One region of the Mesorhizobium sp. WSM4815 genome, then DNA from elsewhere that is predicted to be linked to it. Evidence: riboswitches for the same ligand, from Rfam matches in the RefSeq annotation. Region 1 holds a riboswitch; the other holds the start of a gene.
What was found. A riboswitch is a leader RNA that binds a small molecule or an ion and turns the genes downstream of it on or off. The one in region 1 is predicted to bind S-adenosylmethionine.
Positions count from the first base shown of each region.

Region 2: linked by a shared signal. The riboswitch ahead of AC0L2B_RS32425 (O-succinylhomoserine sulfhydrylase) and the one ahead of metX (homoserine O-acetyltransferase MetX) in region 1 are both predicted to bind S-adenosylmethionine.

Region 1 covers NZ_JBVVQS010000099.1:59,477-63,684, forward strand. Annotated here, with positions in the region: gene AC0L2B_RS23440 (prephenate/arogenate dehydrogenase family protein) at 1-477, opposite strand, end outside; gene hisC (histidinol-phosphate transaminase) at 484-1,593, opposite strand; SAM riboswitch at 1,766-1,843, shown strand; gene metX (homoserine O-acetyltransferase MetX) at 1,964-3,133, shown strand; gene metW (methionine biosynthesis protein MetW) at 3,249-3,863, shown strand; gene AC0L2B_RS23460 (DUF1194 domain-containing protein) at 3,925-4,208, opposite strand, start outside.
Region 2 covers NZ_JBVVQS010000102.1:773,857-778,064, reverse strand. Annotated here, with positions in the region: gene AC0L2B_RS32435 (ABC transporter substrate-binding protein) at 1-509, opposite strand, end outside; gene AC0L2B_RS32430 (2'-deoxycytidine 5'-triphosphate deaminase) at 603-1,697, opposite strand; SAM riboswitch at 1,823-1,900, shown strand; gene AC0L2B_RS32425 (O-succinylhomoserine sulfhydrylase) at 1,974-3,161, shown strand; gene AC0L2B_RS32420 (ceramide glucosyltransferase) at 3,207-4,208, opposite strand, start outside.

The DNA of each region.
Region 1 (4,208 bases):
CGCCTCGGGATCGGTGCCGGGTAGCGGCGTGAAGATGCACCAGCGGTTTTCGAACAATTCGGCAAAGCCGGCGTCCGGGCCCGATTTTTCAGTGCCGGCCAGTGGATGGCCGGGGATGAAATGCACGCCGGCAGGCACATGCGGCTGCATCTGCGCGATGACCGACGCCTTGGTCGAGCCGACATCGGTGAGGATTGCGCCCTGCTTCAGCGCCGGTGCGATTTCCTCGGCGACCTCGCCCGAAGAACCGACCGGCACCGAAACGATGACCAGGTCGGCATCGCCGACCGCCTCTTTCGCATCCGACGTGTAGAAGGAGCCGAGGCCGAGTTGTTTCGCCCGCGCCAGCGTCGTTTCGCTGCGCGTCGAGATGGCGACATGACCGGCAAGGCCTTCGCGATGGATTACGCGGGCCAGCGACGAGCCGATCAGGCCGATGCCGACCAGCGCGATCTTTGCGAACATCGGTGATGTCATGGTGTTCTAGCTTTTCAGAAATGTCGCGAGGGCGGCGACAACGCCGCGATTGGCCTCTTCGGTGCCGATGCTCATGCGCAACGCATTCGGGAAGCCGTAGCCGGAAACGCGCCGCAATATGTAGCCGCGCGCACAGAGGTAATCGTCCGCAGCTGCCGCCGAATGTTTTTTGTCCTCGGGAAAGTGGATGAGGACGAAATTGCCGACGCTCGGCGTCACCCGCAGTCCGAGCCTGGTCAACTCCTCGCTCACCCAGGTCAGCCAGGTCTCGTTATGCGCCACGCTGCGCTCGACATGGGCACGGTCGCGGATCGCGGCAATTCCGGCCTCGATCGCGGTCGCGTTGACGTTGAAGGGACCCCGCACCCGATTGATCGCATCGATGACATGCATCGGCGCGTACATCCAGCCGATCCGCGCGCCGCCGAGGCCGAGCTTGGAGAAGGTACGGGTCATGACCACGTTTTCCGCGCCAGCCACCAGTTCGACGCCGGCTTCATAGTCGTTGCGGCGGACATATTCGGCATAGGCTGCATCAAGCACCAGTAGCACGTTTCGAGGCAGGCTGGCATGCAGGCGGCGCACCTCCTGGAACGGCAAATAGGTACCGGTCGGGTTGTTGGGATTGGCGAGGAAAATGATCCTGGTACGCGGCGTCACCGCAGCGAGGATCGCATCGAGGTCGGCACGCTCATTGGTTTCCTTGACCGAGACCGGGACAGCACCTGCCGACTGGATGTAGATCTTGTAGACCATGAAGCCGTGTTCGGTGATCACAGCCTCGTCGCCGGGCGCGAGATAGGTCTGCGCAAGCAGGCCCAGAATCTCGTCGGAACCATTGGAACAGACGATGTTCGCCGGATTGAGGCCATGCACCTCGGCGATCGCCTCCCGCAGGCGCCTGGCGGTGCCGTCGGGATATATGCCGAGCTTGGCCGCAACGTCGCGCGCGGCTTCTATCGCCTTCGGCGAGGGGCCGAGCGGGTTCTCGTTCGACGACAATTTGTGGACCTTGGCAACGCCGGCCGGCGCCGTGCTTTTGCCCGGCACATAGGCTTCGATGTCCATGATCCCCGCGCGGGGCGTTGGACGTGCCTGATCCGATGCCTGGTTCATATTGCAAAAATCCGTCGAGAACGCTTCCGCTGCTCCAACGCGATGCGAATTTCAGATCCGCCACACTGGAAGCCGCCGCGGAAATACAAGCCGTGGCCTGGAATGTCGAGAGGCGGCAATGATCGGTGCGTGACTGGCCGTTGACGCCGAGGCGCGCCGGTCCTAAAGAAAGGCGAAATCCCGTGGTGATTTGGCCGGTCGGCTTGCAGCCACGTTAAACAACTCGCTAAAGGGCCGTTTGCATCCTGTAACCGGCTTTGCGAAGGCAATGCCGGTTTTTTTGTTGTCCGCAGCCGGCCGGACAGTCGCATCGAGCCGAAAATCGCAATCGACTTTCGGAAAACACGATGGGTTAATGTAAGAGGATGCGATGGTCGCGCTGCGCACGAAAAGAACCAACAACGAGGCCGACGAGCCGTCGAGCCCGGTGTTGCGTTTCGGCGCCGACAAGCCGCTCAAGCTCGATGCCGGCACACTGCTGTCGCCGTTCCAGATCGCCTACAAGACCTACGGCACGCTCAACGACGCCCGCTCCAACGCCATCCTCGTCTGCCATGCGCTGACTGGCGACCAGCATGTCGCCAGCACCAATCCGGTGACCGGCAAGCCGGGCTGGTGGGAAGTGCTCATCGGCCCCGGCAAGATCATCGACACCAGCCGCTTCTTCGTCATCTGCTCGAACGTCATCGGCGGCTGCCTCGGCTCGACCGGCCCCGCTTCGACCAATCCCGCCACCGGCAAGCCGTACGGGCTCGACCTGCCGATCATCACCATCCGCGACATGGTGCGGGCGCAGTTGATGCTGGTCGACCATTTCGGCATCGAAAAACTGTTCTCGGTGCTCGGCGGCTCGATGGGCGGCATGCAGGTGCTGCAATGGGCGTCGAGCTATCCGGAGCGCGTTTTCTCGGCGCTGCCGATCGCCACCGGCGCGCGTCATTCCTCGCAGAACATCGCCTTCCATGAGGTCGGCCGGCAGGCGGTGATGGCAGATCCCGACTGGCATGGCGGCAAATATTTCGAGCAGGGCAAGCGTCCAGAAAAGGGGCTGGCCGTGGCGCGGATGGCCGCTCACATCACCTATCTGTCGGAGGCGGCCCTGCACCGGAAGTTTGGCCGCAACCTGCAGGATCGTGAAGCACTCACCTTCGGTTTCGACGCCGATTTCCAGATAGAGAGCTATCTGCGCCATCAGGGCATGACCTTCGTCGACCGCTTCGACGCCAACTCCTATCTCTACATGACCAGGGCGATGGACTATTTCGACCTTGCCGCCGACCATGGCGGCCGGCTCGCCGACGCCTTTGCCGGCACCAAGACCCGTTTCTGCCTGGTCTCCTTCACCAGCGACTGGCTGTTCCCGACCGAGGAGAGCCGCTCGGTCGTTCATGCGCTGAACGCGGCCGGCGCCTCGGTGTCTTTCGTCGAGATCGAGACCGATCGCGGCCACGACGCCTTCCTGCTCGACGAGCCGGAGCTGTTCGCGGCCATCAACGGCTTCATCGCGTCGGCGGCCCGCGCCAGGGGGCTCAGCGCATGACCCCCAAAGATTACAGCCTTTTCGAACCGGCATCTTGCGCCAGGCAGCAGCGCATGACGCCTGAAGTTTGCAGGCTTTTCGGATCAAGGTCATGCGCCAGGCAAGAGGCACGATCATGAGTGTCAACCACGCCCAGCGCGTCGACCTCGAAGTCGTCGCCGATCTCATCCCGCCGCAGTCGCGGGTGCTGGACGTCGGCTCCGGTGATGGCCTGCTGCTCGAATTGCTGCAGGCAACGAAGCAGGTCGACGGCCGTGGGATGGAACTGTCGCAGCGCGGCGTCAACGAATGCGTGGCGCGCGGCCTGTCCGTCATCCAGGGCGACGCCGACAAGGACCTCAAATTCTATCCCGACAAGGGTTTTGATTTCGTCGTCCTGTCGCAGACCTTGCAGGCGACCCGCAACCCGAAGCTGGTGCTTGACGAGTTGCTCAGGATCGGCAAGCACGCCATCGTCTCCTTCCCCAATTTCGGCCACTGGCGGGTACGCCTTTCGCTGTTCGTCGAAGGGCGGATGCCGGTGACCAAGGACCTGCCCTATTCCTGGTACGACACGCCCAACATCCATTTCTGCACCATCCGCGACTTCGTCAATCTCTGCGAAGAGCTCGGCGCAACGGTGGAAAAGGCAACCGCGCTCGACGCCAATGGCCAGAAAATCGGCCTGTCGATGCCTTGGTGGTTCTGGAATTTCTTTGGCCAGCAGGCGGTGTTCCTGCTGAAGAGATAACGGCGACCCGTCGCTTCGGCCAGCCGGCCCGAGTCCGGAGACATCTGGGACTGATCGAGGTCTAGCGATCAAGTTCCGGAAAATACGGATCGGAGAAAAACCGCCGACCGCGCTCGCCTTGCAAACAGTCGACCGGTGCTGCCGCATCGACCGGGACGGATCCGGGATCGGCCCCGGGACCGGCATTAGGATCGGCAACACCGCTGACCTCGAGGACCAGCTTGCGGCGTATGGCGGTCACGAATTCCGAAGCGGCATAGACCGGCAGCACGAAGGAGCCTGGCCCGCCTGTGACGCACTCGGCATAGTATTGGTCGAGATGGCTGAAGCTGGGCGACGGGCTGA
Region 2 (4,208 bases), on a different contig from region 1:
TCCTGGGTTGGATAGAGCTTCGCCTCGGCGCCGGCCTTGCCATAGACATCCTGGGCATAGTCGGCCTGGGTGGTCGAAGCCTGGGCGCCGACTGTCTTGCCGGCGAGTGCCGCCGGTTCGGTCGAGGCAATATCGCTGTCCTTCAAGGCCACCAGCGAAAGCGGCGTCGTATAGTATTTGTTGGTGAAGGAGACCTGCTTCTTGCGCTCCTCGGTAATGCTCATGGACGCGATGATGGCGTCGAACTTTTTGGCCTGGAGCGCCGGGATCATGCCGTCCCAGTCCTGCGTGACAAGTTCGCATTCGACCTTCATCTGAGCGCAAAGCGCTTTGGTGATGTCGATGTCGAAGCCGACGAGCTTGCCATCCGCGGTGATGGTGTTGAACGGCGGATAGGCGCCTTCAGTGGCGATCTTCAACTTTTCCTGTGCTTGCGCCGACAGCGACCCGGCTGACATCGCCAGCATGACGGCTGTTGCTGCCGATGCGATCCATCTTGAAATCTGCATTTTCTGTTCCCCTTGTTCCAACCGTATTGACGGCTAAGACAGCCAAGCACGACCCGTAAGGTCAGGCAAGCATGGTCTGATCATAGCGGGCGATCAGCGCGCGGCGCGAAAATGCTTGGACAGTTTCAGGCCCTGCGCCTGATAGTTCGAGCCGAGATCTGTGCCGTAGAGCGCCTGCGGCCGCTTCAGCATGTGCTCGTAGACCAGCCGTCCGACGATCTGGCCGTGATCGAGGATGAACGGCACTTCGTGGCTGCGCACTTCGAGCACGGCCCGGCTGCCGGTGCCGCCCGAGGCCGAATGGCCGAAACCCGGATCGAAGAAACCGGCATAGTGGACGCGGAATTCGCCGACCAGCGGATCGAAGGGCGTCATCTCGGCGGCATAGAGCGGCGGCACATGCACCGCTTCCTGGCTGACGAGGATATAAAATTCGTCCGGGTCGAGCACCAGTTCGCCGGCACCGCTCTTGTAGAGCGGGTCCCAGAAATCGACGACATCCTGCGCGGCGCGCTTGTCGACATCGACCAGGCCGGTGTGGTGCTTGCCGCGGTAGCCGACCAGCCCGTCCTTGTCACCATCGAGGTCGATCGACAGTGCGATGCCGCCGCCGGAAATGTTCGGCGGCTCGGTGGCGACGAGCGTCTCGGCACGGTGCAATTCGTGCAGCTCGCTTTCCGACAAAAGCGCGTTGCCGGTGCGGAACCGGATCTGCGACAGCCGCGAGCCGGTGCGGACGACGATCGGAAAGGTGCGCGGGCTGACTTCGAGATAGAGCGGGCCGTTGTAGCCGGCAGCGATCTTGTCGAACTCGTGGCCGCGATCGGTCATCACGCGGGTGAAGATGTCGAGCCGCCCGGTCGAGCTTTTTGGGTTGGCCGAGGCGGAAATGTTTGCCGGAAGCGCCAGGCTCTCGAGCAGCGGCACGATATAGACGCAGCCCGTCTCCAGCACCGCACCATCGGTGAGATTGATTTCGTGCAGCTTCAGGCGGTCGAGTTTTTCAGCAACCCTGTGGTTGGGGCCGGGCAGGAAGGAGGCGCGCACCCGCCAGGCCTTGTCGCCAAGCCTGAGGTCCAGGCTGGCCGGCTGGACCTGGTCGGCGTCGAGCGCGCGCGGCGACTTCAGCGCGCCCGACTGGTACAGCGCGGAAATATCCTGATCCGGAAGAATGCCTGTCTGCCGCAAAGTCTGGCTCCGCTCGAAGGCCGGGCGTGGTCTCGTCTTGTCGCAGGTTCTTGCCGTGGAACCCGCTGGTACAAACCTCTTAATCATGCCGGCAATTGACGCAAGCGCGGTGCAGGTCTAAAGGATCGTTATCCCGTGGTGATTTGGCCGGTCGGCTTGCAGCCACGTTAAACAAGTCGCTAAAGGACCGTCGGGCCGAAAGGCCGTACGACCGGTTGCGACTTTCGCGGCCGGTTTTTTTGTGTTTGGACCATTTTTTGTGTTTGGAACAAGGTGATGACGAGCAAAACGCGCAACTGGAAGCCTCAGACCGCCCTCGTGCATGCAGGAACGCTGCGTTCCGGCTTCGGCGAAACCTCCGAGGCGATGTATCTCACGCAAGGCTATGTCTACGACACGGCGCAGGCGGCGGAAGCCCGCTTCAAGGGCGAGGAACCGGGCTTCATCTATTCGCGCTATGCCAATCCGACGGTCGACATGTTCGAGAAGCGCATGTGTGCGCTGGAAGGTGCCGAAGATGCCCGCGCCACCGCATCCGGCATGGCGGCGGTGACGGCGGCGTTGCTGTGCAGCGCCCGGGCCGGCGACCACATCGTGGCGGCGCGCGCGCTGTTCGGCTCCTGCCGCTGGGTGGTCGAGACGCTGGCGCCGAAATACGGCATCGAGGCGACGCTGGTCGACGGCACCGACATCGCCAATTGGGAAAAGGCGGTCAGGCCCAACACCAAGTTGTTCTTCCTTGAAAGCCCGACCAATCCAACGCTGGAGGTCGTCGACATCGCAGCCGTAGCCTCGCTTGCCGATTCGATCGGCGCGCGGCTGATCGTCGACAACGTCTTTGCCACGCCCTTGCAGCAGAAGCCGTTGCAGCTCGGCGCCCATATCGTCGTCTATTCGGCGACCAAGCACATCGACGGCCAGGGACGCTGCCTCGGCGGCATCATCCTGTCGGACAAGAAGTGGATCGACGAGAATTTGCACGACTACTTCCGCCACACCGGTCCCAGCCTCTCGCCCTTCAATGCCTGGACGCTGCTGAAGGGGCTGGAGACGCTGCCGCTGCGCGTTCGCCAGCAGACGGAAAGTGCCGGCCGGATCGCTGACTTCCTCGCCGAGCGATCGGAAATTGTCCGCGTCATCTATCCCGGCCGCGCCGATCACCCGCAGGCGGCGATCGTCAAGAAGCAGATGTCGGGCGGCTCGACGCTGATCTGCCTCGACGTCAAGGGGGGCAAGCAGGCGGCCTTCGCCTTCCAGAACGCGCTCGATGTCGTGCTGATCTCCAACAATCTCGGTGACGCCAAGAGCCTGATCACCCATCCGGCGACGACGACACACAAGAATCTGAGCGACGAGGCGCGGGCCGAACTTGGCATCGGGCCAGGCACGCTCAGGCTGTCCGTCGGACTAGAGGACACTGACGACTTGCTCGAAGACATCGAGCAGGCCTTAGCCGCCAGATAGGGATACGCGCCGAACTGCTGCGCTCTGATCTGCAAAGCGGCGCGGTCAGGCGCCCGACGGCGACTCTTCCAATTCCGCAACGGCGCTGGTTTGGATGGTCATCGTGTTGCCGCGCCAGTCGACGGCACCGCTGAGCCAGCCGCGCACCCAGATGGCGGGAAGCATCACGTCCCGCGCAACCATCGCCGGGATCATGCGCAGCGACAGGTGCCAGCCCTTGGCCGAGGCGAGAGCGCATTCCGGCAGATAGGCGACTATCAGCACGGCGACGGCGGTAGCCGGCAGGCTGAAACCGGCGCCTGCTGCCGCAACCAGCGCCAGCACCAGCGGCGGCGCCGCTCCGATCAGGATCTCGGGCGCGAAGAACAGTGGGAATGTGACGCGACGCAGGCGTGCCCAGCGGGCCTGGCGCGACCAGATTTCGCCAAATGTGCGCAAGCCGAGCGGCTGCTCGAACGGCGAGGCAACGAGATTGACGCGCAGTCCGAGCCCGTTGACAAGCTTGGTCGCAGCGGCATCCTCGGCAATCTCCGCAGCAAGCGCACGGATGCCGCCATTGGCGTCGAGCAATGGCTTGTTCCACAGCATGCTCTTGCCCTGGGCAAAACCGAGGCCGAGCGCCTCGCCGGTATATTGCCAGCGCGCCTGCAGCGTATTGAGGAAAGCGCATTCGACCTCCGCCCAGATCCCGTCCGGCCGCGAGCCGATCGGCGTCGAGCAGACGAGGCCGGTGTCCTGCCGCCATGCCGTCATCAGATGCTGGACATAGTCCCTCCGCATCAGGACGTTGGAATCGGCAAGGACGACCCAGTGGTGGCGCGCGGCCTCCCAGCCCTTCACGCAATTGTTGAGTTTCGGATTGCCGCTGATGCGGTCGTCGCCGACGAGCAGCCGGGCCGGCACGGCCGGAAAGCGGGCGATCGCATCGGTGATCCGCCCGACCACCGGGTCGTCGGCATGGGCGACGCAGAAGATGAGCTCATAGTGCGGCCAGTCGAGCGAGAAGGCGCGCTCGAGCGTCTCCTCGGTAAACGGCTCGACGCCGCG